DNA from 4 places in the Streptomyces sp. NPDC002867 genome. Region 4 is predicted to be linked to each of the others. Evidence: riboswitches for the same ligand, from Rfam matches in the RefSeq annotation. Region 4 holds a riboswitch; each other region holds the start of a gene.
What was found. A riboswitch is a leader RNA that binds a small molecule or an ion and turns the genes downstream of it on or off. The one in region 4 is predicted to bind cobalamin.
Positions count from the first base shown of each region.

Region 1: it holds a riboswitch for cobalamin, as region 4 does, so the genes downstream of both, ACWD0A_RS03165 (energy-coupling factor ABC transporter permease) here and ACWD0A_RS26370 (ribonucleoside-diphosphate reductase subunit alpha) in region 4, are expected to answer to the same signal.
Region 2: it holds a riboswitch for cobalamin, as region 4 does, so the genes downstream of both, ACWD0A_RS13050 (FecCD family ABC transporter permease) here and ACWD0A_RS26370 (ribonucleoside-diphosphate reductase subunit alpha) in region 4, are expected to answer to the same signal.
Region 3: it holds a riboswitch for cobalamin, as region 4 does, so the genes downstream of both, ACWD0A_RS17315 (class I adenylate-forming enzyme family protein) here and ACWD0A_RS26370 (ribonucleoside-diphosphate reductase subunit alpha) in region 4, are expected to answer to the same signal.

Region 1 covers NZ_JBSFUR010000003.1:9,096-16,099, forward strand. The annotation lists gene ACWD0A_RS03145 (heavy metal translocating P-type ATPase) at 1-627, shown strand, start outside; gene ACWD0A_RS03150 (energy-coupling factor ABC transporter ATP-binding protein) at 985-1,827, opposite strand; gene cbiQ (cobalt ECF transporter T component CbiQ) at 1,824-2,573, opposite strand; gene ACWD0A_RS03160 (energy-coupling factor ABC transporter substrate-binding protein) at 2,580-2,978, opposite strand; gene ACWD0A_RS03165 (energy-coupling factor ABC transporter permease) at 2,975-3,664, opposite strand; cobalamin riboswitch at 3,694-3,889, opposite strand; gene ACWD0A_RS03170 (PTS-dependent dihydroxyacetone kinase phosphotransferase subunit DhaM) at 3,984-4,397, opposite strand; gene dhaL (dihydroxyacetone kinase subunit DhaL) at 4,394-5,008, opposite strand; gene dhaK (dihydroxyacetone kinase subunit DhaK) at 5,058-6,050, opposite strand; gene ACWD0A_RS03185 (ArsR/SmtB family transcription factor) at 6,429-6,764, shown strand; gene ACWD0A_RS03190 (methyltransferase family protein) at 6,937-7,004, shown strand, end outside.
Region 2 covers NZ_JBSFUR010000010.1:145,428-152,431, reverse strand. The annotation lists partial or broken gene ACWD0A_RS13075 (aldehyde dehydrogenase family protein) at 1-265, opposite strand, end outside; gene ACWD0A_RS13070 (oxygenase MpaB family protein) at 357-1,250, opposite strand; gene ACWD0A_RS13065 (hypothetical protein) at 1,532-1,870, shown strand; gene ACWD0A_RS13060 (hypothetical protein) at 1,920-2,291, opposite strand; gene ACWD0A_RS13055 (hypothetical protein) at 2,403-2,543, shown strand; cobalamin riboswitch at 2,568-2,694, shown strand; gene ACWD0A_RS13050 (FecCD family ABC transporter permease) at 2,795-3,886, shown strand; gene ACWD0A_RS13045 (ABC transporter ATP-binding protein) at 3,886-4,713, shown strand; gene ACWD0A_RS13040 (ABC transporter substrate-binding protein) at 4,765-5,769, shown strand; partial or broken gene ACWD0A_RS13035 (SRPBCC family protein) at 5,916-6,542, opposite strand; gene ACWD0A_RS13030 (GvpL/GvpF family gas vesicle protein) at 6,583-7,004, shown strand, end outside.
Region 3 covers NZ_JBSFUR010000015.1:144,193-151,196, forward strand. The annotation lists gene ACWD0A_RS17310 (M6 family metalloprotease domain-containing protein) at 1-814, shown strand, start outside; gene ACWD0A_RS17315 (class I adenylate-forming enzyme family protein) at 832-2,487, opposite strand; tRNA gene ACWD0A_RS17320 (tRNA-Arg) at 2,676-2,751, shown strand; cobalamin riboswitch at 2,964-3,106, opposite strand; gene ACWD0A_RS17325 (hypothetical protein) at 3,185-4,006, opposite strand; gene ACWD0A_RS17330 (hypothetical protein) at 4,111-4,293, shown strand; gene ACWD0A_RS17335 (AAA family ATPase) at 4,565-6,016, shown strand; gene ACWD0A_RS17340 (hypothetical protein) at 6,826-7,004, shown strand, end outside.
Region 4 covers NZ_JBSFUR010000035.1:57,786-64,789, reverse strand. The annotation lists gene ACWD0A_RS26380 (D-Ala-D-Ala carboxypeptidase family metallohydrolase) at 1-582, shown strand, start outside; gene ACWD0A_RS26375 (ribonucleotide-diphosphate reductase subunit beta) at 645-1,658, opposite strand; gene ACWD0A_RS26370 (ribonucleoside-diphosphate reductase subunit alpha) at 1,658-4,051, opposite strand; cobalamin riboswitch at 4,192-4,323, opposite strand; gene ACWD0A_RS26365 (GNAT family N-acetyltransferase) at 4,368-4,868, opposite strand; gene mctP (monocarboxylate uptake permease MctP) at 4,953-6,587, opposite strand; gene ACWD0A_RS26355 (DUF3311 domain-containing protein) at 6,584-6,865, opposite strand.

The sequences.
Region 1 (7,004 bases), on a different contig from region 4:
GCCGAGGGCCGTACGGCCGTCCTCGTCGAGGCCGACGGGGTGCCGGTGGCCGTGCTCGCCGTCGACGACCGGCTCCGGTCCGGGGCGCCGCAGGCGGTCGCCGCGCTCGCCCGCCTCACGGGCCGCACGCCGACGTTGCTGACCGGCGACAACGCCCGCGCGGCCGCGCGGGTGGCCGGCGAGGCGGGCATCGAGGACGTACGGGCCGGCCTGCTGCCCGAGGAGAAGGTCGCCGCCGTGCGCGCGTGGCAGGAGGCGGGGGAGAAGGTACTGATCGTCGGCGACGGCGTGAACGACGCGCCCGCGCTCGCCGCCGCCCACACCGGCATCGCGATGGGCCGCGCGGGCTCGGACCTGGCTCTGGAGAGCGCGGACGCGGTGGTCGTACGGGACGAACTGGCCACTGTCCCGGCCGTGGTGGCCCTCTCGCGCCGGGCCCGCAGGCTGGTGGTGCAGAACCTCGTGATCGCGTCGGTGTGCATCGGCGTGCTGGTGGTGTGGGACCTGGCGGGCCACCTCCCGCTGCCCCTGGGCGTGGCGGGGCACGAGGGCTCGACGGTCCTGGTCGCCCTCAACGGCCTGCGCCTGCTGCGGGAATCGTCCTGGCGCGAGGCGACGGGGGTGTGACACCGCCGGGGGCGCCCGCGCCGCGCTGCGGGTCCGGCAGGCCCAAGGGCGGGCCAGGTGCCCGGTGCACCGTCCGGCCGGACCGCCGGCTTCGGCGCCCCGGACCCGGGGGCGCCCCGCGGACGTGTACGGCGGCCGATTCGTCGCCTCCCGTGCGCGCCGGACAGTCCGTCGCTGCGGCGGCCCGGCCGGCATGCGTCGGCTGGGCGGCCCGACGACCGGCGGCCGGGCTGCGTCCGTACGTGGTACGGGCCGGCGTCCCGGCCGGGCGCCTCGCCGCCGTGGCGACACGGGCCGCCGCCCCGGCTTTTCCGAGAGCCCGGGGCCTCGCGCGACGGCCCGCCACGCGCGGCGGGGTTACTCCGTGCCGGCCCGGGCCGGGCCCGCAGCCCAGTGGGACAGGTCCTCCGGGGTGCGGGGCCCCGTTTCCGCAGGGGCGAGCAGGCCGTGCGACCTCAGCAGTTCCGCCACCGCCGTGCCCCACGGCCTCCGCAGGCGCGCCGCGTCCAGCAGGGCCTGGTCCGCGAGCAGTTCCGCGACGGGACCGGTGCGCAGGCCCGTCGGCGCGAGGACGGCCGCATCGTCCGCCCAGCGCAGGGCCAGATCCACGTCGTGGGTCGCCATGACCACCGTCGTACCGGACGCGCCCAGCGTGCCCAGCACCTCCAGCAGCCGCTCCTGGCCATGCGGATCGAGCCCCGCCGTCGGCTCGTCCAGAATGAGCACGCGCGGCCGCATCGCCACCGCGCCCGCGATCGCCGCCCGTTTGCGCTGTCCGTACGAGAGAAGATGCGTCGGCCGGTCCCGCAGCGCCACGATGTCCATCGCCGCCAGCGCCTCGTCCACCCGGGCGCGTACCTGCTCCTCCGGCAGCCCGAGGTTCATCGGGCCGAACGACACGTCCTGTTCGACCGACGCCGCGAACAGCTGGTCGTCGGGGTCCTGCACCACCAGCTGCACGCTCGTCCGCAGCCGGGTCAGCCCGGCACGGTCGTACGTCACCGGCTCGCCGTCCAGCCGGACGTGGCCCGTCGCCGGGCGCAGCCCGCCGCTCAACAGCCGCAGCAGGGTGGTTTTTCCGCTGCCGTTGCGCCCCAGCAGAGCCGTGGAGCGGCCCTCCCGGAGCGCGAGGCCGACGCCGCTCAGCACGACGGGCCCGTCCTCGTACGCGAAACCGGCGTCGACGAGCTCAACGATCACAGGACGAACCTTTCCAGCAGATGGGTGAGCAGCACGATGCCTGCCAGCAGCGCGGCCACGGCGACGAGGAAGGGGCGCGACACGGACGCACGCGGCACGAGGACCCTCAGCGTGCCGTCGTAACCGCGTCCGGCGAGCCCGGCCTGAAGCCGGCCGGCCCGGTCGAAGGCGCGGACGAACGCGGTCGCTCCCAGCCCCGCCAGCGAACGCCACGCCGCCGCCTGGCTCGTGTGGCCGAGACGGGCCGCCTGCGCCTGGCGGACCCGGCTCATCGCGTCCAGCAGCAGGAAACTGATCCGGTACATCACCAGCGCCACGTCCACCACCGCCGGCGGCACGCCCGCCCGTACCAGCCGGGGCAGGACGTCGGAGACCGGCGTGGTGAACGCGAACAGCAGCACCCCGAGCGACGCCGCCGAGGTCCGCAGCAGCAGCGCGGCGGCGTGCTCGGGACCGTCGGGCGCCAACGCCACCGGCCCCGCCTCGCCGCCCACGGCGAACAACAGCGGCAGCGCCCCGGTGACACAGAACCCGAGGGGGATGCGGAAGGCCCGCCACAGCTGCCGGGGCGCGACCCCGGCCGGGCCCAGCAGGACGGCGAGGGAGGCGGCGGCCACGAGAACGGCGCCGGGCCAAGGCGGCAGGCACACGGCCGTCACCGTCAGCCCCAGCCCGAGCACGGCCTTCTCACAGGGATGGCGGCGGCGCCAGCGACTGCTGTGCGCCGCCGCGTCGATCGGGAGCATCGGCGCCTACGGCAGCTTCGCGGCCGGGGCGTCCCCGCTGCCGGGCTCCGCTCCGGGCGCCTCTCCGGCGGCCTCTCCCGGGAGGGCGCCCGCGCGCGCCGCGGCCCGCTCCTCACCCTGCCTGCGTCCTCTGCGCAGGCCGAAGTAGTACGCCAGCACCCCCGCGCCGAGCGCGGCCTGGAGTGCGAACAGCGCCGACTCGATCTCGGCCGACGGCGGCTCGTACAGCGGGGAGAACCACGGCTCGTAGTCCGGCTCCAGCTCCGTGATCGCCGTCTCCGCCTGCGCGTCGGAGCCGGTGAACGGCTCCTCCCTGTGGTCGCCGAGCCCCAGTACGAGCGGCAGGACGGCCAGCGCCGCCACGGCCAGCAACAGCAGCGTATTGATCCTCGCGTTACGGCTCATCGGACCACGGCCTCCTTCCTCGCGCCCGGGACCAGGACGCCGAGACGGGCCAGGTCGCCCTTGCTGGACTGGCTGAGCAGTCGCATCACCAGCACGGTGAGCAGCCCCTCGCTCACCGCGAGCGGGATCTGCGTGAGCGCGAAGATGCCGCCGAACTTGGCGAGCGCGCCCGCGAATCCGCTGCTCGGGTCGGGGAAGGCCAGCGCGAGCTGCACGCTGGTGACGCAGTACGTCGACAGGTCGGCGACGAACGCGCCGAAGAACACGGCGACCATCAGCGGGACACCCGACCGCCGCAGCAGCCGGTAGACCCCGTAACCGGCCCATGGACCGACGATCGCCATGGAGAACACGTTGGCGCCGAGCGTGGTGAGACCGCCGTGCGCCAGCAACAGGGCCTGGAACAGCAGGGTGATCGTGCCGAGCACCGCCATGATCGGCGGACGGAACAGGATCGCGCCCAGCCCGGTGCCGGTCGGATGGGAGCAGCTGCCGGTCACCGACGGGATCTTCAGGGCGGACAGCACGAAGGTGAAGGCGCCGGAGGCGCCGAGCAGCAGGGTGGACTCGGGGTGGGCCTTGACCTCGCGCGTCAGGGCACGTACACCGTGGACGACGAACGGGGCGGCCGCGACGCCCCAGGCGGCGGCGTGCAACGGGGGCAGGTACCCCTCGGCTATATGCATGGTCGGGAGACCCTCTCCAGCACCTCGTGGATGGACAACGCGCCCCGGCCGGTCTCCTGGCTGACGGGTCATGCCGCCCGTGACTCCGCCTTCCCAGGCACCGCGCTCTCGCGCGGTGGCCCAGTGACTTCCCCTGAGGGGTGGAGCCGGACTTCCCGATCACAGTGGCGAGGGCCGCACCGGTACCGCACCGGTTTCCCGAACACCAAGGCTCCGTGACAGTAGTGCGCCGACCAGCGACATCACAAGCCGCGCACGGGTGCACCGGCCCGCGGCCGGGTGAGCCGTTCGCCACACCCGGCCGCACGCACCGCTCCCGTCACTCCTTGCGGTACCCGTACGCCTCCGAGGCCGCCGCCTCCACGGCGTCCAGGTCGCCCCCGGCCGACGCGGTCACCACCGCGGCCACCGCGCCCTCCACGAACGGGGCATCCACGAGCCGGGTGCCGTCGGGAAGTTCGTCGCCCTCGGCGAGAAGGGCCTTCACCGTGAGCACGGCGCTGCCCAGATCGACCAGCACGGCCACGCCCGCGCCGCGGTCCACCTCCGCCGCCGCGGCGGAGACCAGCTCGGAGCTGGTGCCGAGACCGCCGTCCGGCGTGCCGCCCGCCGCGGCGACCGGCGCGAGTTCCCCGCCGCCCGCGAGCCCGCGCGCCAGCGCGGCGACCGAGCGCGCCACGTCCGCGCTGTGCGACACCAGCACGATCCCGACCCGCTGGGCGGTGTCGCTCATACGGCCGCCTCCGCCGTCTCGGCGAGCGTGGCCACCAGCAGCGCCGACGACGTCGCCCCCGGGTCCTGGTGCCCGATGCTGCGCTCGCCGAGATAGCTGGCCCTGCCCTTGCGCGCCTGCAACGGCACCGTCGCCAGCGCCCCCTGCTCGGCCGCCTCCCGGGCCGCGGCGAACGACTCCGTGCTGTCGCCGAGCGCCGCCACCGCGGGCTCCAGGGCGTCCAGCATCGTCTTGTCGCCCGCCTTCGCCCCGCCCAGCTGCGCCACGGCCTCGACGCCCGCCCGCAGCGCCTCGGCCAGCTGCCCCGCGCTCACCTCGGCGTCGTCGCCGAGGGCCTTGCCGGCACGGCGCAGCAGCGTCCCGTACAGCGGTCCGGAGGCCCCGCCGACCGTCGAGATCAACTGCCGTCCCGCCAGGACCAGTACGGCTCCGGGCGCGGTCGGCGGCTCCTTGTCCAGGGCCGCGACGACGGCCGCGAACCCGCGCTGGAGATTGGTGCCGTGATCGGCGTCACCGATCGCGGAATCCAGCTCGGTCAGACGGTCGGCCTCACGGTTCACGGCCGCGGCGGCGGCCGTGAGCCAGCGTCGGAAGAATGCGGCGTCGAGCACGGGATCTCCTCGGTTCGGATGATCGGTTCGGGAGGGGGCGGGGCGAGGCTCAGCGTCCCCACCGCAGGGCGGGCGTCTGCACCGGCGCGTCCCACAACCGCAGCAGCTCCTCGTCCACCTGGCACAGCGTCACCGAGCAGCCGGCCATGTCGAGCGAGGTCACGTAGTTGCCGACGAGCGTGCGGGCCACCGCCACGTCGCGCTCGGTCAGCACCCGCTGCACCTCGGCGTTGAACCCGTACAGCTCCAGCAGGGGGGTGCCGCCCATTCCGTTGACGAGGGCGATGACCGGGCCGGTGGGGCGCAGGTCGTCGAGGACCGCTCCCACGGCGAAGTCCGCGATCTCCCGCGCGGTCATCATCGCCCGCCGCTCGCGGCCCGGCTCGCCGTGGATGCCGACGCCCAACTCCAGCTCGCCCGGGGGCAGGTCGAAGGTGGGCCCGCCCTTGGCGGGAGTGCTGCAGGCGCTGAGCGCGACGCCGAAACTGCGGGAGGACGCGTTCACCTGGCGGGCGAGGGACTCGACCCGCTCCAGCGGGGCGCCCTCCTCGGCGGCGGCGCCCGCGATCTTCTCCACGAACAGGGTCGCACCGGTGCCGCGCCGGCCCGCCGTGTACAGGCTGTCCGTCACGGCGACGTCGTCGTCGACCAGCACGGTGGCGAGCCGAACGCCCTCGTCCTCGGCGAGCTCCGCGGCCATCTGGAAGTTGAGCACGTCGCCGGTGTAGTTCTTCACGACGAACAGCACCCCCGCACCGCTCTCGACAGCGGCGGCGGCCTTCACCATCTGGTCCGGCACGGGACTGGTGAACACCTCGCCCGGACAGGCTCCGTCCAGCATCCCGGGCCCGACGAACCCGCCGTGCAGCGGCTCGTGCCCCGACCCGCCCCCGGAGACGAGCGCGACCTTGCCGGCGACCGGTGCGTCCCGCCGGACGATCACGCGGTTGTCCACGTCGACATTGAGGTCGGGATACGCGGCGGCCATCCCGCGCAGCGCATCCGCGACGACGGTCTCCGGGACGTTGATGAGCATTCTCAACGGTTCCTCCTGGGGGAGTTCCAGCTAGGGCCCTGAGCAGGTTTTACCTGGTCAGCAGGTAGGTAGGCGGCGGTGGCTCTTGGCGGCCGGTGGCGACGTCCGTCGGTGTCCGGCGGGGCTGCTGACTCGATGCTGACTTTCCTGACTGCCCGTCAGGCACGTTTCCGTCTCTGTTGTCGCTCTTGATGGCTGCCGCACCCAGTATCGAAGAGACGCGCTTGAAGGGGAAACGACGCGTCGATTGCCGACCGACGTATCCGCGCCGTTCCCCTGGATGCGGGCCTCCGTGTTCGCGCCGGGATCCCGGGGTTGTCGGGGACGGCCGCAGGGTAACTGTCCAGAAATTCGTGAATTCAGAATTCCATGTACTCTCGGCGTGTGCTGCCTGTTGCTCCCGACATCGAGGTGCTGGTGCGGTTCGGCCGTGCGCTCGCCGACCCGATCCGTTGCCGGCTCCTGCTCGCCCTGCGCGAGGCACCCGCCTACCCGTCCGACCTCGCGGACGCCCTCGGCATCTCCCGAACCCGGCTGTCGAACCACCTGGCGTGCCTGCGGGACTGCGGCCTGGTCGTCACCGTGCCCGACGGCCGCCGCACGCGGTACGAACTGGCCGACGAGCGCCTCGGGCATGTGCTCGACGACCTGCGCACCGCCGTGGTCGCCGTCGAGTCCGACCGCACATGCGCCGAGGCGGACGAGAAGGGCTGCTGCTGATGACCGTGATGTCCCTCGGGCCGTCCCCGGCCCGCCGCGGCGCCTGGCGGGGCAAGGGCTGCCGCGCGGCCCCCGCCGCCGTGACAGCACCTGCGGACGGCGAGGTGGCCGGAGACGCATGCGGCTGCCGTCCCGGCTTTGCCTGCTGCGCCCCGGTGAAGGAGGCCCGGCGATGAACGGATGGGCCTGGACGGCGCTGGTCCTGTACCTCGGCTGGATGGTGACGGCCTTCGGTATCCG
Region 2 (7,004 bases), on a different contig from region 4:
GGGCGAAGGTCTCTTCCCGGACGACGTCGGTCTGCTCGTCGACGCGGACGATGGCCGGCTCGGCGTAAGCGGCCCGGGGCGCGGCGTCGGCCAGGCGCCGGTTGCCGCCCACGAGGATCTTCCTGCCCTGTGCCTGCACCCGGGCAAGGGCGTCCTGCATGGCGTCGGGCGCCGTGCCGGAGACGAGTGGTCCGACGAGGGTGCCCTCGTCGAACGGGTCGCCGATGGGCAGCTTCTGGTACACCGCGGTCAGCCGCGCGAGCCCGGCTTCGGCGCCGACAGCGCTCTGCTGCGCACCGCGATGCACTGCAAGGGGCGCATCCCCCGGAACTGACCGCACGGCCGTTTCCGCGTCCTCACCGAGGCGGTCGTCGCGCGGTCGGTGCGGTGCGGGAGGGAGCCAGGGCCCAGCGGATGGCCCGGGTGAGGGCGTGGCCGGTGAGACGGACGACGGTCTCCGTGGCGGGGCCCGGGTTCGGCAGGCCCAGGGAGCTGCGGGCCCACGGGGGCAGCGCGGTGACCGCGTTCGCGGCCAGCAGGGCGTAGGGGCCCTTGGCCACGAGCGGCAGGGGCGGATGGAGCAGGATGAACCGTGCCGCCTCGCGGGCTTCCGTGGTGCCGCACAGTTCGGGGCGGTAGGCGTCGATCCGGTCTGCCAGTTCACGCCGGTCGCGCGGTGGATCGAGTACGCCGAGGGCAGATGCCACGCGTGCCATGTCGGCGATGTACGCGTCGCAGCCCGCGCCGTCGAGGGGGTGGGCGCCGAAGCGCTGGTGGGCCCCGAGGAAGCTGTCGACCTCGGCCACGTGGACCCAGCCCAGAAGGTGCGGGTCGGCCGCGTGGTACGGCCGGCCGTCGGCCGTCGTGCCCCGTGTGCGCTCGTGTACCGCGCGGACGCGGTCCACGGCCGCCTGCGCGTCGTCCGCGGTGCCGAACGTGGTCACGGCGAGGAAGGTGCTCGTGCGCTGCAGACGGCCCCACGGGTCGCCGCGGTATCCGGAATGCGCGGCCACGGCCGCCATCGCGAGGGGGTGCAGGGACTGCAGGAGGAGGGCGCGCAGCCCGCCGATGAACATGGACGCGTCACCTTGCACGGTACGGATGGGCCGCTCGGGCCCGAACCACCGTGGTCCCGGTGTGTGGTGGATGCGCTCCCTGTTGGCAGGACCGGCCGGCCCTGCGACGCGGCGGAAGATCCCGGCTCCGACCCGCTTGCGCAGGTCCCCGACGACAGGCGCGGACCCGTTCATGGCCCAAGTATCGACCCGGGCGGGCGGGGGTGTCACCAACGCGTGGCGTGCCGGGCCGCCGGGGCCCGCACCGGGCACCTGCCGGCGCGATTCGGACGCGGGGGCGTCGTCGTGCGCGTAGGCGCGGGGTGAGGGGGAACCCGTCCGTGGTACCGACCGAAAACGCATCCGAGGAACAGGAGGGACATATGGGAACCTGGCCACTCACCTCTCAGGGCCGGGTCAGAGAAGGACCTGGACGGCGGACGTCAGGAGCTGCCGGTGAAGGGAAGTCGGTCGACGTGACCACGAACGAGCGGCAGGGCGAGCAGCGAATCGGTGTCAGGGTGCACGAGGACGTCGCCTTCGTGTTCAAGGGCCTGGCGGCACGCAGAACGGCGCCCGAGTTCTCCTCCGGCGCGGCAGCGGCCTACGAGTGGGCGATGGGACATGCGGAGCGTTCACCCGTCACCGGTGCGGGCGCCGACGGTATTCCCGGCCTGCGGCTGCTGACCGCCGAGGTGGACGCGGCAGTGGTCCAGCTGGACGATCCCACCCTGCAGGCCGGGAAGCGCGACTACGTCCGGGGCGTGCACGACGCACTCGCCTGGGTCTGCGGATACAGCGACCACGTGGCGTGAGCCGGACCGTCCGCCGAGTCCCCGGCCCGCCGCCACGAAGGCCGTCCGCTCAGCGGTCGGAGTAGCTGAAGTCCCCCACTGTCCAGGCGCTCACGTCCTTGATGGCGATGCGGTACATGCCGCCGGTCTCGGGAATCCCCACACTGCCCTGGAGAATTCTCGCGACATGGAAGTGCAGGTACGAGGGGGCTTCACCGTGCCGGTCGCGCCAGCCTCCGGGCCTCGTGAACACGGGGGAGAAGGCGCCCAGTTGGTTCGAGTCCTTCAGCACTTCGGCCACTCGCTCCCGCCAGACGGCCTCCGGAGCCAGCCGTCCGGTGATGACGGCGCCGGGGATCACGACGGTGAGGGACATCTGATTGGAGTGCTCGGACTCCACCATGGCGGCGATGTCGACGAGCAGGTCATCAGGGTTCGACATGAGCGCCGATTCTACGGGGCGGGCGCGGACATGTGCCGCCTTTCCGGAGCCGTTCCTCCACCGGTCTTGCGAACGGCGCCGTCGGAACCGGCGAAGCGGCCGCCCATCCGCATGGCCTTCGCCGGGAATCCCCCGGCGGGTCGCGGGCTGAAGGACGAGTTCCTCGGCGGCGTCGGAGCCACAGCGGTCGCCACAGCGGTGGCGCAGAACCTCGACGACCTCGCCGCGGCCCGTGGAGGCTCCACGCGCTGAACGGGGAGGTCCACCGTGCTTGCTACGCTGCGCACTGCGTCCCGTGGGGGAAGTCCGGTGGGAATCCGGCGCTGACCCGCAACGGTAAGCGCGATCGCCCGTCAGGGTCGGCCGCGCAAGCCCGATCACCCGTGGGACGGCTGGAGTTCCCGACTGCTCGCCGCGGACTGCGAGAGGGATGGCGCACGTCCTCGTCATGAGGGCCACCCCTTGATGCGTACGGACGCGGCCCGAGGCGAAGGACCGCACGCGTGTCCGTCAGCTTGTCCCCGTCCGCGGCCACCGCCGCGCCGGCTCCGCCTGTCCCCAGGCGCATACCGGCTCCGCCGCTCGCCGGCGCACTCGCCGCCCTGCTTCTCCTCTCCCTCGTGTGCGCGGTCGGCCTCGGAGCCTCGGACCTGACGTGGGGCCAGGTGCTGCACCTGCTGCGGGCCGGTCTGACCGGCGGCACCATACGGGCCGACGAACAGTCCGCCTACGCCATCGTGTGGCACATCCGGTTGCCCCGAACCGTCCTGGCGGCGGTCGTGGGCGCAGGCCTGGCCACCGTCGGTGTGGCCGTACAGGCCATGGTCCGCAACGCGCTCGCCGACCCGTTCGTGCTCGGCATCTCCTCCGGGGCGGCAGTCGGGGCCAACGCGGTGATCCTCCTGGGGGCGTTCTCCGTCCTGGGCATGTGGGCGCTGCCGGTCTCCGCCTTCGGCTCGGCGCTGGCGGCCATGGTCCTGGTGTACGCGGCGGCGCGCAGTGCGCACGGCCTGACGCCGCTGCGGCTGGTGCTGACCGGTACGGCGATGAGCTACGGCTTCTCGGCCGTCACCACCCTCATGGTGTTCAGCGCCGACCGTGGCGAAGCCGCCCGGTCGGCGATGATGTGGCTGCTCGGCAGCCTCGGCGGGGCGACTTGGGGCTCGGTGCCGGTCGCGGCCGCCACCGTGCTCGCCGGGACGGTCCATCTCGCCCTGTCGGCGGGGCGGCTCAACGCCCTTGCCATGGGGGACGAGACGGCCGCCGCACTGGGCGTGGACGCCCGGCGGCTGCGCAGGGAACTGTTCGTCGTGACGGCCGCCGTCACGGGGACCGTGGTGGCGGTGAGCGGGGCGATCGGATTCGTCGGCCTGATGGTGCCGCACCTCGTACGGATGGTGGTGGGCGCCGGCCACCGGCAGGTGCTCGCCGTGACGCCCCTCGCGGGAGCGGTGCTGCTGGTGTGGGTGGACGTCGTCTCCCGGACGGTGCTCGCCCCGGCGGAGGTGCCGGTGGGCGTCGTCACGGCCGTCGTGGGCGTGCCCTGCTTCCTGTTGCTGATGCGCCGCCGCGGCTACGCGTTCGGGGGCCGCTGATGCGTGTCGACATCGAGGACCTGTCGGTCGACGTCGCGGGCGCCCGCCTCGTCCGGGACATCACCCTGCACGCCGCTCCCGGCCAGGTCGTCGGCCTCGTCGGGCCGAACGGCAGCGGCAAGTCGACGCTGCTGCGCTGCGTGTACCGGGCGCTGCGTCCCACCGCCGGCACCGTGCGCCTGGACGGCGAGGACCTGCACGCCATGGACGCGCGCGCCGGTGCCCGCCGGCTCGCCGCGCTGCCGCAGGACTCGTCGGCCGAGTTCGATTTCACGGTGGCCCAGGTGGTGGAGATGGGGCGCCTGCCGCACCGGCGCGGCCCGGTCCCGGGCGCTCGCACATCCCCGGACGACGCCCGGATCTGCCGCGACGCGCTCACCAGGGTCGGCGCGGCTCATCTCGCGGAACGGTCCTTCCTGTCCCTGTCCGGCGGTGAGAGGCAGCGCGTCCTGATCGCCCGCGCGCTGGCCCAGCAGCCCCGTGTGCTCGTGCTCGACGAGCCGACCAACCACCTCGACATCGCCCAGCAGTTGGACGTCCTGTCGCTGGTGCGGGCCTGCGGATCCCCCTGGACCGAGTCCGGGGGCGGACCGACCGTACTGACCGCCCTGCACGATCTGAACCTGGCGGCGGGCCACTGCGACGTGCTGTACGTGATCGCGCACGGCCGCATCGTCGCCTCCGGCCCGCCGGACGACGTCCTGGCTCCCGAGCTGCTGGCCGACGTCTTCGGGGTGCGCGCACACCGCGTACGGCATCCGGTGACGGGCGCCGTGCAACTGCTGTTCGACCGCATCGCCCGTCCCGACGACCTGCCCGCTTCCTGAGCCGGGACGAACGTCCTCGGCTTCCCCGTACCCCTGCCGATGAGGAGCACCATGATCCACGCCCTGCGACGCGCGGCCCTCGCCACCGCGCTCACCCTGAGCCTGACGGCGTGCGGCGCGCATGTCGCACCGACGCCCCAGGCGAAGGGCAACGGCCCGGTCACGCTGACCAACTGCGGTCGCCAGGTGACGTACGACAAGGTCCCCGAACGGGTGGTCACCAACGACGTGGGCATCACCGAGATCATGCTCGCCCTCGGCCTGGAGGACCGGATGGCCGGCTTCGTCATGCCGGACGACAAGGGCGACCTGACCGGCGTTCCCTGGAAAACCGGCTACGACAAGGTGACGTGGCTCTCCAAGGACCGGATCACCAAGGAGGTCGTCCTGGACGCCCGTGCCGACCTGGTCTTCGCGGGCTGGAACTACGGCTTCGGCGAGGACAACGGCCTGACACCGGACGCGTTGCGCAAGGTCGGCATCAGCTCGTACGTCCTCACCGAGTCCTGCCGTAACGGCCGCGACAAGGCGCGGGGCATCATGCCGCCGCTGGAGGCGCTCTACACCGATCTCAGCAACCTCGGGAAGCTCTTCGGCGTGGAGGAGCGGGCGCGAAAGCTCATCGCGGACTTCCGCCGGCAGATCGGCGCCACCGGGGCGAAGGCGCCCAAGGGGGCGGACCGGCCGACGGTCTTCCTCTACGACAGCGGCGAGGACAAGCCCTTCACCTCCGGCCGCTTCGCCGCGCCGGACGACATCATCACCAAGGCCGGCGGCGACCACATCATGAAGGACCTGAAGGACTCGTGGACGACGGTGGGTTGGGAAACCGTCGTCCAGCGCGACCCCGACGTCATCGTCGTCAACGACTACGGCGACACCACCGCGGAGCAGAAGAAGAACTTCCTGCTCTCCTACCCGCCGCTCGCCCAGGTGTCGGCGGTCAAGCACCGGCGCATCTTTGTGCTGGACTACGTCGACCTGGTGGAAAGCCCCCGTAATCCGGCGGCCGTCGCGGCACTCGGCGCCTACCTGCGGTCGGTGACGCCTCGCTGAGACCGGACGTGTGCCCCCGGCCGGTCCGGTCCTGCCCCGTCGTCGTCAGGCGGCCGGGTCGAGCCGTACGCAGCACCGGTCCGGGCTGGGGCGAAGCGGGCCGTGGGGGTCTCCTCGCCGAACCCGTGCAGCACGCTGCGCAGCTCTCACTCTTCTTCTTCTTCCTCCTCCTCGCCCTCGTATTCCTCGTCCTCGTATCCCTCCTCGTCCTTGCCTTCCTCGGCTTCCTCCTCGTACCCGTTCTCGTCTTCCTCGTCCTCGTACGCGGCCGCTTCCTCCTCTTCCTCCACGGCCTCCTCGTGGGTCCGGACCACCTCGCCGTCGCGGATTTCTCCGCGCCAGCCCTCGGGCTCCTCGTCGGTGAAGGTGACGTACCGCTGGAAGTTCTTGAAGTCCAGGCGCAGGCGCCGTCCTTGGGCGCGCCAGAGGTTGCCGGTCTTCTCGAAGAACCCGGAGGGGTAGTACTCGACGACGAGGACGATGCGCGTCAGGCTCGGCGCGAGTTCGTGGAACGTCACGCACCCCCGGGTCGTGCCCTTGGCGCCCTCGGAGGTCCACATGATCCGCTCGTCCGGCACCTGCTCCTGGACGGTGGCCTTCCAGCCGCGGGTCGACGGGCCCACCTTGACCTTCCAGTCGCTCGTCGTCTCGTCGCCCTGGGACACACTCCGTACACCCTTGGTGAAGCTGCTGAACTGCTCGTACTGGGTCCAGTGGTCGTACGCGGTGCGGATCGGGACGCCGACGTCCAGCGCTTCGACGATGTTCATCAAGGAGACCCCCGCGAGGGGCGTCGTCGGAGGAGCGGACGCGATGAGTGACCAGGTGCTCTACGCCTACGCCGTGGCGCGGGACGCCGACGGACTGGCGGATGTCGCGGGCGGACTGACCGGTGTCGCCGGCGCATCGGTGCACCTGATGGGCTCCACCCGCGACGACCGGCTCCTGCTCGCCGTCAGCCCCGTACCCGCGGACGACTTCCACGAGGCGGCCCTGAAACGGCACCTGGAGGACCTGGACTGGCTGGAGGCGGTTGCCCGCGCCCACCACGCCGTCATCGACGCACTGGCCGCTCGCACCACGGTCCTGCCCATGCGCCTGGCGACCGTGTACCTCGACGACGACAGCGCGCGCAGGGCCCTGGACGGCGGGGCCGGCGTTTTCGACGAGCGGCTGGAACGGCTGGCCGGGCACCTCGAGTGGGGCGTCAAGATCTATGCCGACCCTGCCGCGGC
Region 3 (7,004 bases), on a different contig from region 4:
GCCGGGCTACCGCAAACTCGTCGAGGACCTCGTGAAGGTCGCCGACGCGAAGGTCGACTTCAGCCGGTACGACCTGGTCAACGTGCTCGTCACCCCCAACGCCGGCCCGTCCGCACTCGACACCGTGCTGTCCGTGACCTTCTCCGGCAACGACGAGGCTCCGTACGCGGACGGAGTGCCGCTGGCCAACACGTCCTTCGTCTACAGCCGCCAGGACGACGGCTCGGGATCGTACGCCAGGACCGGGTACCGGGTCCTGCCGCACGAGAACGGCCACGTCTTCGGCCTGCCCGACCTCTACACCGCGGGAGGCGGCGGCGCCGCCGGCCACTGGGACATCATGTCCGAGGACTGGGGCGCCAACAACGACCTGCTGGGCTGGCACAAGTGGAAGCTGGGCTGGCTCGACAACGACCAGGTCCGCTGCGCCTCCGCGCGGGGCACGACGGAGTACGCGCTCACGCCGCTCGCCACCGCCGGCGGCTCCAAGCTGGCGGTCGTGCCGCTGGGCGAGGACAGCGGTTACGCGGTGGAGGTACGGACCCGGGCGGGCAACGACGACGCCGTGTGCGAGCCGGGCGTGCTGATCTACCGGGTCAGGTCGAGCGTGGACACGGGTCAGGGCCCGGTGACGGTGGTGGACAGCCAGTCCGGCAGCGGCGGCTGCACCCGCAGCCCCAACGTCCACGCGGAACTGTCCGACGCGCCCTACCAGCCGGGCCAGACCTTCAGGGACGCCGAGAACGGGGTGCGCATCTCGGTGGTGGGCAAGGAGAAGGGCGACGTGTACCGGGTGCGGATCACCCGCTCCTGAGCCGGCCTCCGATTGCTTCAGGTGGTCCCGAACCCGGCCCTCAGCTCCCGCTTGAGGATCTTGCCCGTCGGATTGCGCGGCAACGGCTCGTCGCGCAACACCAGATGCGCGGGCACCTTGAACGCGGCGAGCGCCTTGCCGACGTACGCCCGCAGCTCCTCCGCATCGGCCGTGGCACCGGGCCGCAGCTGCACGACGGCAGCGACCTCTTCCCCGAGCACCGGATGCGGCACCCCGAGAACGGCGGCGTCGGCGACATCGGGATGGTCGTGCAGGACGCCCTCGACTTCGACGCAGTACACGTTCTCGCCGCCGCGGATCACCATGTCCTTGATCCGGTCGACGACACTGACGCGCCCGTCGCGGACGGTCGCGAGGTCTCCGGTCCTGAACCAGCCGTCGCGGAACGCCTCCGCGGTCGCCCGCTCGTCGCGCCAGTAACCCCGCACGACACCCTGGCCCCGCAGCCACAGTTCGCCGACCTCGCCCTCGGGCAGCGACTCGCCGCCCGGCCCGGCGATGCGGACCTCGACGGCGGGCGCGGGGCGGCCGACGCTGCCGGGGTGCGCGCGATAGGCGTCGCCGAAGTTCGCCAGCACTCCCCCGCTGGTCTCCGTGAGCCCGTACCCGCTGCGCGGCTCGATCCGCCGCCCGTACGCGGCGGTCAGCCGCGCCACCAGGTCCGGCGGTGCGGCGGCCCCGCCGGTGCTCAGATTGGTGAGCGTCTCCAGGCCGGAGCCGGCCCGCTCGGCCGCGTCCAGGAGTTGCAGCGCGGTGGTCGGTACACCGGAGTAGTGGGTGACCCGGTGCCGCTCGACGAGCGCGAGCGCCTTGCCGGCGTCCCACTTGCGCATCAGGACGAGAGCGCCGCCGACGCCCATCATCGCGTAGAGCGTCGTGAAGGCCGCGACGTGGAAGAAGGGGAAGGTCATCAGGGTGACGGGGGCCGCCCCCTGCCCCGGCACCAGTCCGCGCCCGAGCGCGGCGGCCGTGGCGTGGTAGCGCGGATGCACGGTGGCCCCGGCCTGCGCGAGATGCGTGGCGACGGCGCCCTTGGAACGGCCGGTGGTTCCCGACGTGTAGATGATGGTGGCGTCGCTCTCCGCCGCCACGTCCACGGCCGGCGGCCCGGCGAGCGGGTCGGGCGCGTCGAAGTCCTCGTACCGCTCGACCCCTTCGGCGGTCGCGCCGTCGTGGTGGAAGACGACGGTAGGGACGCCGTTCGCCCGCCGCCACGCCTCCACGCGGGGCAGCCGCTCGCCATCGACGAGGAGCACGGCCGGGGTGCAGTCGTCGAGCGCGTACGCGAGCTCCTCCTCGGTCCACCAGGCGTTGAGCGGCACGGCGACGAGTCCGGCCAACTGCGCGGCCCAGAAGGCGATCTGCCACTCGGGGTGGTTGCGCATCGCGATGGCGGCCCGGTCGCCGGGCCGCAGCGCGTGGACGTCGGTGAAGCGGCGCGCGAGGGCGCAGGCGGCGGCGAAGAACTCCCCGTACGTGTACGTCCGGCTCTCGGCGATCAGGAACGGCCGCTCCCCGTAGGCCCACGTGGCCTCGACGAACTCCCGCAGCGTGCGCGGCCCGGCCGCGTACTGCAGCGCACCGTCCTCGCCCCGCACGACGGCGAAGGGCGCGCCGGGCGCGGTGAGCCCGTCGCGCACGGCGTCGGACATCTCGGGCTGCGGCACGGCTCGCCCCTCTCCAAGCGCTCGCTCAGTACGCCGGCGACGCTATGCCGCGCCCTGTACCCCGTCAAGGCCGAGCTGGACCGACGGCACGGGCGTGAGCTGGGGAAAGGGGAATCCCACCGGGCCGGAGAGCTTATCCGCTAGGCTAGGCGCCGGATCTCACGCAGATCCCCGCCTTCGTAGCTCAGGGGATAGAGCACCGCTCTCCTAAAGCGGGTGTCGCAGGTTCGAATCCTGCCGGGGGCACCACAAAATTGCAGGTCAGCACGCTGAAGGCCTTCCAGGGAACCTCTCTGGAAGACCTTCAGGTGTGCAATGGGAACGCCCTGGGAACATTGAAATGCACATTATTCGCACTTCGGACATTCTTTAGTGATCTGACGGCCACCCACGTCTTGACCGCCAGGGGCGCGGCCCGTTCTCGGGGAAATCTGCCCCGGTTCGTCGAGGTGCGACGGCGGGAGTGTCCTGACTCGGGATCAACGCTTCCCCGATCCCGCCCCGAACGGGGCCGGCGGCCATGGCGGAGAGTCGTCCCCCCTGCACAGTGGCGGTACCGAGCCGGAATCTCACCGGGTTCCTCGTTCCGCTGTCGCTTGTCGGCCGGAAGCGTCCCGGAACGACGCGCCACCGTGCCAAGCCCTCGGCTGTGCGGCGAGACACGTGAAGGGATAGGGCGGGTCTACTCCACGGCTCGGCCTGCGGTGCGCATCAGTTCACGGATCTTGTACCCGTAGGTCTCGGCGAGACTTTCCCCGGCGTAGCACAGCACCTCGTCGCCGTCGTAGTCGCCTTCGCAGGCGTCCAGGCCGTCGAGTACGCCGAGGGCCACGGCCTCGGCCGCGTCAGGCATGCCCAGCGCCAGACGGCGACGGACATCGGCCTCGTACTGCTCGATGATCGGCTCGATCAGACGGCTCGCGACCTCGTATACGTCGGTGTACCCGAAGCCCGGGCGATAGCCGGTGCTCAGATGGTGGCTGTCCAGGGTGCGCAGGGCCTGCTCGACCTCGGCCGCCGTCCCCTCCTGAAGGGCGGTCAGTTCGACGCGGGCACGCGGGGCGAGCAAGTGGACGGCCAACTGGTCTGCTTCTGCGCGCAGTTCGGGCCGAGCATCCAGCAGCCGGTCCAGCACCGCGGCCTTCTCCACGGCGGTGAGTGCGTCCAGGGCTTCGCCGGGGGCACAGGGGGTGTCGTCGACGGGTGCGGCGTGCCAGGGCAGGCGCCGTTCGACGGCGTGCAGGGCGAGTGCCACGGCATGCCGGCACAAGCGTCCTGACGCCAGGGCGCACGGGCCGTCGCATTCCGCCGTCAGTTCCCGACCTACGACCTGCACCCATACACCGCGAGCGGCGCCCGAGCCGTCCCGCACCAGGCCGCCGATGCCGCGGGGCTCGCTCTCCGCCTCGATCACCGCACCGTCGGCGAGCAGGGTCCGCCCCTCGGTGACCTCGGTGTCGTCGGCGAACGCGTACACCGTCCCCTCGTCCATGACCACAGCCATGCGGTCATTCAAGCGCACCCCCCGGGAGAGTGGGCGAGCGGGCGGCCCTGGCCACTACGCTCGGTGCGGAGACGGCAACGCCTTCGCGAGCACGAGGTACCGCAGTGGGCAAACGCACCCAGGAACGACGGCGTGCGAAGAAGAAGCAGCGCGATACGCGGCAACGTGCCCGGGCGGAGCAGGAACGGGCCTTCGACGCCGCGTCCGGGTTCGGCGGCTGCGGCGATCCCTTTCTGCGGGGTGGGCGGCGGGCGGCCGGGGCACATCACCTGTCCGCCGTGAGCTGACCGCAGGGAACGGCTGCGACGTTCGCGACCAGCGAGACAGCGATGCCGGTTCGAACACTGGCGGGTTGGCACTTCAAAGGTGCAAGACGGCCTCCACGGTGATCCGCGATCGCGGTGACCACCCCCGCCCACCCCGCCCCGATCCCTGCCCTCGCCACCGTCCCGGGCCAACGCCGGGCACGGACGCACGAATGAAAACACTCTTGAATAAGTCCAGATATAATAAGCGCACCTATCCATGCAGAGGTGTGCCGTGGACAAACCTGCCGAGATGTTCGACCGCGACTTCGAGTGGGCCGAGCTGACCCGCTTCGCCGCCCTGCCCGGCCCGCGCGCCACCCTCGGCGTGGTCTCCGGCCGCCGCCGCCAGGGCAAGACCTTCCTCCTGGACGCCGTCACGCGGGCAAGCGGCGGCTTCATGTTCACCGCCACCGAGACCACCGAAACCGACGCCCTGCGCCAGTTCGGCGAAGCCCTCGCCCGCCACCGCGACCAGCCCACCCCGTTCCGCTTCACCCACTGGGACGAGGCCGTCACCGAGCTCATGCGCATCGCCGACAGGGGCGGCCCCACCATCGCGGTCATCGACGAGTTCCCCTTCCTCGCCAAGGCCTCCCCCGCCCTCCCCTCGATCATCCAACGCGCCCTCGACCCCGCCGCCCAGCACACCAACACCCCCGTACGGCTCCTGCTGTGCGGCTCCGCCCTGTCCTTCATGGGCGGGCTCCTCGCCGGCAACGCCCCGCTGCGCGGCCGCGCCGGCCTGGAACTCGTCGTCCCCACCCTGGACTTCCGCCTCGCCGCCGAGTTCTGGGAGATCACCGACCCGCGCACCGCGCTGCTCACCCACGCCATCGTCGGCGGCACCCCCGCCTACCGCCGCGAGTTCACCCAGGGCGACACCCCCGCCGGGCCCCACGACTTCGACGCCTGGGTCACCCGCGCCGTCCTCAATCCCGCCCGTCCGCTCTTCCGCGAGGCCCGCTACCTGCTCGCAGAGGAACCCGAACTCCACGACACCGCGCTCTACCACTCCGTCCTGGCCGCCATCGCCGCCGGAAACGCCGCACGCGGCGGCATCGCCGACTACCTCGGCCGCAAGTCCACCGACCTCGCCCACCCGCTCAGCGTCCTCCAGGACGTCGGCATGATCACCCACGAGGCCGACGCCTTCCGCCGCAACCGCTCCGCCTACCGCATTGCCGAACCTCTCATCGCCTTCTACCACGCGGTCATGCGCCCCGCCTGGGGCGATCTGGAACGCCCCGGACGCGCCCCCGCCGTCTGGCGCCGCGCCCAGTCCACCTTCCGTAGCAAGGTCGTCGGCCCGCACTTCGAACAGGTCTGCCGCGAATGGGCCCGCTGGCACGCGTCCCTCGCAACCCACGGCGGGCAGGTCACAAGGGTCGCCAGCGGGACCGTCAACGATCCTGCCGCGAAGACCAGCCACGAAGTCGACGTCGCAGTCCATGGCGAGACCGACAGCGGCCGCGAAACACTACTCGCCATCGGCGAAGCCAAATGGAACGACGTCATGGGAAAGGGCCACCTCGAACGTCTCCAGCGCATCCGTGCTCTCCTCACCGCACGCGGGACCGCCACCGACGTCACCCGGCTGCAGTGCTACAGCGGCACCGGCTTCACCGACGAACTGCGCCACCTCGCCGAGAACGACCCCGCCATCCAGCTGATCGATCCAGTTCGCCTCTATCACGGCGACTGACCCGGTCGCAGTCACCGCCCCTGCACCGGGAACATGACCTCCACCATTACCGGCGTCCCGGAGAGCCTCAGCTCACGCTCATTCTTAGTCTGCTGACCTGTGGTTGACCGGCAGGCGTTGGGTGAAGGTCTTGCCGCCGTCGCAGGATTCGTAGACGCCGTCCTGGGTTGCGATGAGGAGTCGGTTGGCGTCGACGGCCTTCCAGGTCTTGCCTGCGTCGGTGCTCTTGATCAGGCCGCGGTTGGCGTGGTCGCCGCTGTCTTCGGCGGGGACCGCTGCCGAGGAACGTCTTGGGGCCGGCGATGGTGAAGCCCATGTAGTTCGGCGGTGTCGCTGACCCGCTGGGAGGAGCCGTCGTCCGCCACGGCGATGACGCCCTCGTGCGTGGGACGTCTCCGAGCCTGTGGTGCCATCACCGGAACCGCCTGTGCAGGCGGTCAGAACGGCCGCGAGTAGAGCGGCGGCGGCAGCTGTAGCGGAAACGGGCACGGAGGGCGCACGACGCGAACGGCGTGATCCACATCGAGTCTCCGGTCAAGGCCACCTTCTCCCTCGGTCAGTTCATGACCGACGTGAACTTGTGCCTCCCGGCTCCCCGGTCCGGCTGGTTCACTTGGCGACTCACGGTGGCGGTCACATCTCGTTCAGGTCGGTGACTGAAGCGTTACGCCCAGACCGTGGTGAGTGCCGCGACGAGGTTGGTGTCGGCCGGTGCCGCAGGCCACCATTCGCCCTCGTCGTCCCGGAGGTGGGATACCAGCACTGTCATGGCCGCCCGGTGTCACCCCGCGGGTCGCTAGTGTTGCCCCATGAGCGTGTTGGACACGGCCGAGCTTGAGGCCATGATCGAAGAGGCGACTGTCGATGCCTACAACGAGGACGAGCAGCTGACCGGTCTGTTCACCATGCTTGAGGAATACCTCTGCCTGCCCTTCACCACCGCGGTTCTCGGCGTCGAGGTAACCGTGGACGGCCTCGACCTCACGCC
Region 4 (7,004 bases):
CAGCTCCAGATCAGGGTGGCGGGCTACCCCGGCTACGGCGGCGTCCTCGCCGTCGACGGCGACTACGGCCCGGCGACCACCGCAGCCGTCAAGCGCTTCCAGTCCGCCTACGGCCTCGCCGCCGACGGCGTCGCCGGACCCGCGACGTACAGCAAGATCTACGCGCTGCAGGACAGCGACTGCACTCCCGCCCACTTCAGCTACGCCGAACTCAACGACTGCAACTCCACCTGGTCCGGCGGCGCGGTCAGCGCCGCGACCGCCAAGTCCAACGCCCTGCGCACCATGTGGAAGCTCGAGGCCATGCGGCACGCGCTCGGCGACCAGCCCATCACCGTGACCAGCGGCTTCCGGTCGTACGCCTGCAACGAGGCGGTCGGCGGCGCGTCGAGCAGCCGCCACCTCTACGGCGACGCCGCGGACCTGGGCGCGGGACCGCACTCCCTGTGCAAGCTGGCCCAGCAGGCCCGTTACCACGGCTTCAACGGCATCCTCGGCCCCGGCTACCCGGGCCACAACGACCACACGCACGTCGACCACCGCAGCAGCCGCTACTGGTCGGCTCCCAGCTGCGGCATCTGACCACGGAAGCGGCCCGCACCTCCCCCGTGCGAGGTGCGGGCCGCGGCCTGTTTCCGTGCGGATCAGAAGTCGTCGTCGAAGGAGACCGATCCCTCCACCGCGACCTGGTACGCCGACGGACGCCGCTCGAAGAAGTTCGTCAGCTCCTGGACGCCCTGCAACTCCATGAAGGAGAACGGGTTCTGGGAGCCGTACACCGGGGCGAAGCCCAGTCGTGTCAGGCGCTGGTCGGCGACGCACTGCAGGTACTCGCGCATCGACTCGGTGTTCATGCCCGGCAGCCCGTCGCCGCACAGGTCACGGCCGAACTGGAGCTCCGCCTCGACGGCCTCGTGCAGCATGTCCGTGACCTGCTGCCGCAGCTCGTCGTCGAACAGCTCCGGCTCCTCCTTGCGGACGGTGTCCACGACCTCGAAGGCGAAGTTCATGTGCATCGTCTCGTCGCGGAACACCCAGTTGGTGCCCGTCGCCAGTCCGTGCAGCAGTCCGCGCGAGCGGAACCAGTAGACGTAGGCGAAGGCGCCGTAGAAGAACAGCCCCTCGATGCAGGCGGCGAAGCAGATCAGGTTGAGCAGGAAACGGCGGCGGTCGGCCCGCGTCTCCAGGCGGTCGATCTTCTCGACCGAGTCCATCCACGTGAAGCAGAACTGCGCCTTCTCGCGGATGGAGGGGATGTTCTCGACGGCGGCGAACGCGGCGGCGCGGTCGTCCGGGTCGGGCAGGTAGGTGTCGAGCAGCGTCAGATAGAACTGGACGTGCACGGCCTCCTCGAAGAGCTGACGGCTCAGGTACAGCCGCGCCTCGGGGGAGTTGATGTGCTTGTAGAGCGTCAGCACCAGGTTGTTCGCCACGATCGAGTCGCCCGTCGCGAAGAACGCGACCAGCCGGCCGATCATGTGCTGCTCGCCCGGCGTCAGCTTGGCGAGGTCGGCGACGTCGGAGTGGAGGTCGACCTCCTCCACCGTCCAGGTGTTCTTGATGGCGTCCCGGTAGCGCTCGTAGAAGTCCGGGTAGCGCATGGGACGCAGGGTCAGTTCGAAGCCCGGGTCGAGCAGGTTCTTGTTCTCCACGGTCATTACTGGCAGGCCTCGCAGGACTCGGGGTTTTCGAGGGAACAGGCGACGGCGTCGGGGCCGGCGGCCGCCTGGACCGGGGGCACCTCCGCCGAAGGCTGGGGGAGGATCGTCGCCTGCGCGGCGCGGGCGATCCTCGTCGCCGGGCGCGAGCGCAGGTAGTACGTCGTCTTCAGGCCCTGCTTCCAGGCGTACGCGTACATCGACGACAGCTTGCCGATGGTCGGCGTCTCCAGGAACAGGTTCAGCGACTGGGACTGGTCGAGGAACGGCGTACGGGCCGCCGCCATGTCGATCAGGCCGCGCTGCGGGATCTCCCAGGCCGTCCGGTACAGCTCGCGCACCTCGGCCGGGATCCAGGTGAAGTCCTGCACCGAGCCGCTGGACTCGCGCAGCGCCTCGCGGGTCTGCGCGTCCCACACGCCGAGCTTCTTCAGCTCGTCCACCAGGTAGGAGTTGACCTGGAGGAACTCGCCGGACAGGGTCTCGCGCTTGAAGAGGTTGGAGACCTGCGGCTCGATGCACTCGTAGACGCCCGCGATCGAGGCGATCGTCGCCGTCGGCGCGATGGCGAGGAGCAGCGAGTTGCGCATGCCGACGGCGGCGATCCGCTCGCGCAGGGCGGCCCAGCGCTCGGGCCAGTTCAGCTCCACGCCGTAGTGGTCCGGGTGCAGAACGCCGCGCGCCGTGCGCGTCTTGTCCCATGCCGGCAGCGGGCCGCTGCGCTCGGCGAGGCCGGCGGACGCCTCGTACGCGGCGAGCATGATGCGCTCGGCGATGCGGGTGGACAGCGCGCGTGCCTCGGGTGAGTCGAAGGGCAGCCGCAGCTTGAAGAAGACGTCCTGGAGGCCCATCGCGCCCAGGCCCACGGGCCGCCACTTGGCGTTGGAGCGCCCGGCCTGCTCGGTCGGGTAGAAGTTGATGTCGACGACCCGGTCGAGGAAGGTGACCGCGGTGCGGACGGTGGCGTCCAGCCGCTCCCAGTCGAGGTACCCGCCGTCGGCTCCCTGCTCGACGAAGGCCCCCAGGTTCACCGAGCCGAGGTTGCAGACGGCCGTCTCGCCGTCGTCGGTGACCTCCAGGATCTCGGTGCACAGGTTGGAGGAGTGGACCGTGTGGCCGGGCTCGGCGGTCTGGTTGGCGGTGCGGTTGGAGGCGTCCTTGAAGGTCATCCAGCCGTTGCCGGTCTGCGCGAGCGTGCGCATCATGCGGCCGTACAGGTCGCGCGCCGGGATGGTCTTGCGGGCCAGGCCCTTGGCCTCGGCGGCGCGGTACGCGGCGTCGAACTCCTCGCCCCACAGGTCGACGAGCTCGGGCACGTCGGCCGGCGAGAACAGCGACCAGTCGGAGCCCGCCTCGACGCGCCGCATGAACTCGTCGGGGATCCAGTGCGCGAGGTTGAGGTTGTGCGTACGCCGGGCGTCCTCGCCGGTGTTGTCGCGCAGCTCCAGGAACTCCTCGACGTCGGCGTGCCAGGTCTCCAGGTAGATCGCGGCGGCGCCCTTGCGCCGGCCGCCCTGGTTCACGGCGGCGACCGAGGCGTCGAGTGTCTTCAGGAACGGGACGATGCCGTTGGAGTGCCCGTTGGTGCCGCGGATCAGCGAACCGCGGGCACGGACGCGCGAGTACGAGAGCCCGATGCCGCCCGCGTGCTTGGACAGGCGCGCGACCTGGTGGTAGCGGTCGTAGATCGAGTCGAGCTCGTCGAGCGGCGAGTCCAGCAGGTAGCAGGACGACATCTGGGGGTGGCGGGTGCCGGAGTTGAAGAGCGTGGGGGAGGAGGGGAGGTAGTCGAGCCGGCTCATCAGGCCGTACAGGTCGGCGACCTCGTCCACCGAGCGGACGCTGTCGTCCTCGGCGAGGCCGCAGGCGACGCGCAGCATGAAGTGCTGCGGCGTCTCCACGACCTGACGGCTGATGGGGTGACGCAGCAGGTAGCGGCTGTAGAGCGTGCGCAGGCCGAAGTAGCCGAAGCGGTCGTCGGCGGCCGGGTCGACGAGCGCGTCGAGCCGGGCCGCGTGCAGCGCCACGAACGCGGCGGTGCGGTCCGCGATCAGGCCCTCGCGATGCCCGACCGCGACGGAGGCCGAGAACGACACGGCGCCCTGGCCGGCGGCCTCGTCCGCGATCGTGCGGGTCAGCAGCCGGGCGGCGAGACGGGAGTAGGCCGGGTCCTCGGAGATCAGACCGGCGGCGGCATCGGTGGCGAGGGAGCGCAGTTCGGCCTCGTCCGATCCGGCGTGCCGCCCGCGCAGCGCGGCGGCGGCGACCCTGCCGGGGTCGGTGTCGGGCAGATCGGCCGTCAGATCCGTGAGGGTCCGCAGCAGGCCGGCCCCGGGACCGGCCGTGGTCTGCTCCGCGGTGCCTGAAGCCGGATCGGCTGGCGCGATGGTCATGTGATGCTCTCCCTCGCTCGGCTCTGGGCCGGCGGGGGAGGCGGGGACCATGCCGGCGCGGGCCCGCGGACGGGCAGCACGAGGCACGGCGTCCACCGGCCCTACCGCGAGGCCCGGACGTCTCGGCACCCGGTTCGGTCGAGCCGGATGCACCGTCGGCAGGTCCTCGGACTTGTCGGGTACGCACAGCGCACCGGATCACACCGTTGCGGGACAGTTCCGGATTCGCACCGGATTCCCCTGCGGCGACAGCCAGATGAGCATACATGTGGGGGCGGGGTGCTGCGCATGCCCCCACATGTTGTGTCTCGCGGGCTCAGAGCTCCAGGGCGTACGTCAGCAGGGGAACGTTCTCGACCGGTGCCCAGTCCCGCTCGGGGGTGCGTACGAAGCCCAGCCGGGCGTATATCCGGTGCGCCGCGTGCATCATCGGCTGCGTCGACAGCACCACGCGCACGCACCCGGGCACCGCCCGGGCCCGGTCGACACAGGTCCGCACCAGCGCCTCGCCCACCCCGCGTCCCCGGGCCTCCTCGGCCACCGACAGCGTCCGGAACTCGGCCTCGCCCGGACCCGCGAGGTCGGCGTACGGGCCGCCGGCGGGAACGAAGGCCACCCCGCCGAGCACGGTTCCCCGCCCGTCCACGGCGACGTACACCTCCGTGTGCGCGGCGCGTCCCGCGACGTCCCGCAGCACCTCCAGATACGGGTCCTCCTCGCCGAAGTCGAGCATTCCGCCGCGCAGATACGCCTGCGCGGTCAGCTCCCCCAGCGCCCCGCACTCCCCGGGTTCGATCCGCCTGATCGTGATGTCCATGCCCGGCAGTGTGCATCAGAGCACGACGAAGGGCCGCCGCATTTCCCTGGGGGGAGATGCGACGGCCCTTGCGTACGCGATCCGTCAGTGGCCGCCGGGGGCGCCCGCCGTGGCCGGCGGCAGTTCCACCTCGACGCCCGGGTCGCCCGCGTCCGCCGTGTAGTCGGACGGGCTGGTCTCGTCGACGCCGTCCGGGGCCTTGGCCGCCTTCAGGACGAAGGTGAGCACCACGGTGACGACGAGGTTCAGCACGAACGCGGTGAGGCCGATGTAGCCGATCTCGCCGATGCCGGGGATCTCGGCCGACGAGCCGCCGAAGTGCTTCTGTGTCGGGCTCGCCACGCCGTAGGCGGCCACCGTGCCGTAGATCATGCCGACCGCCCAGCCGGCGATGAGCGCCCAGCGGTGGAACCAGCGGGTGAACAGGCCGCCCACCAGGGCCGGGAACGTCTGCAGGATCCAGATGCCGCCCAGCAGCTGGAAGTTGATCGCCACGGTCTTGTCCATGGTGAGGACGAAGGCCAGGGCGCCGACCTTGACCAGCAGCGAGACCAGCTTGGAGACCTTGGTCTCCTGCGCCGGGGTCGCGTCGGGCTTGAGGAAGTCCTTGTAGATGTTCCGGGTGAACAGGTTGGCCGCGGCGATGGACATGATGGCCGCGGGGACCAGCGCGCCGATGCCGATCGCCGCGAAGGCGACGCCCGCGAACCAGTCCGGGAACATGTTCTCGAACAGCTGCGGGATGGCCAGCTGACCGTTGGTGACCTTCACGCCCGCCGCGATGGCCATGAAGCCGAGCAGGGCCAGCAGGCCCAGCATCAGCGAGTACAGCGGCAGGATCGTGGTGTTGCGGCGGATCACCTCACGGCTGCGCGAGGACAGCGTCGCCGTGATGGAGTGCGGGTACATGAAGAGCGCGAGCGCCGAGCCCAGGGCCAGGGTGGCGTAGCCCCACTGGCCCATCTCGCCGGGTACCAGGGCGCCGACGGGCTTGTCCGTGGCCGGGTTGATCTGCGAGAACTTCTCTCCGGCGGCGGAGAAGATCGCGTCGAAGCCGCCGAGCTTGATCGGGATGTAGATGATCGCCACCGCGATGACGATGTAGATCAGGGTGTCCTTGACGAAGGCGATCAGCGCCGGCGCACGCAGTCCGGAGGAGTACGTGTAGGCCGCGAGCACACCGAAGGCGATCAGCAGCGGCAGGTCCTTGATGAACCAGTTGGTGTTCTCGCCACCGCCGACGCCCATGACGTCGAGCACGGCCTGGATGCCGACCAACTGGAGCGCGATGTACGGCATCGTGGCGAGGAGGCCGGTGAACGCGACCGCCAGGGACAGGCCCTTGGAACCGAAACGTCCGCGGACGAAGTCGGCAGTCGTCACGTACCCGTGCTTGTGCGACACCGACCACAGGCGCGGCAGGAAGGTGAAGATCAGCGGGTAGACGAGGATCGTGTACGGCACGGCGAAGAAGCCGGCCGCGCCCGCCGCGTAGATGGCCGCCGGCACGGCGACGAAGGTGTATGCGGTGTACAGGTCGCCGCCCAGCAGGAACCAGGTCACCCAGGTGCCGAACGATCTGCCGCCCAGGCCCCATTCGTCGAGGCTGTGCTCGTTCTCGGCCTTGCGCCAGCGGGCGGCCAGGAAGCCCATGACCGTCACGGCCAGGAAGAAGAAGATGAAGACGCCGAGTGCGACGCCGTTCACGCCGTCCTTCATCGGGAGGCACCTCCCTTGCGGGCGCGCTGGTCACGCTGCCACAGCTTGTAGGCGATCATCGTCAGCGCCGTCGACACCACGACCCAGAGCATCTGGTACCAGTAGAAGAACGGCATGCCGATGAACGTCGGCTCGACCTTCGCGTAGGAGCCGACCCAGAGCATCGCCACGAAGGGTGCGAAGAGACAGAGGGCGATGATCACGCGCACCGGTGTGACGACCGGTTGTTTCGCTTCGGGCGCTTCAGGCGCGTCCGGTGCCTCGGGCACTGCTGACATGCGGCTCCGTCCCCTCACTGGTCACCTGTTGTAGTGCGCAGGAAATCTAGGCGAGCCGTTCGAGTCCCGTCACCCCCGGTCCGCATATCGGTACGGCAACGACTTCGCGCCACGGCTGCGCAAAACATGACATGGCGTC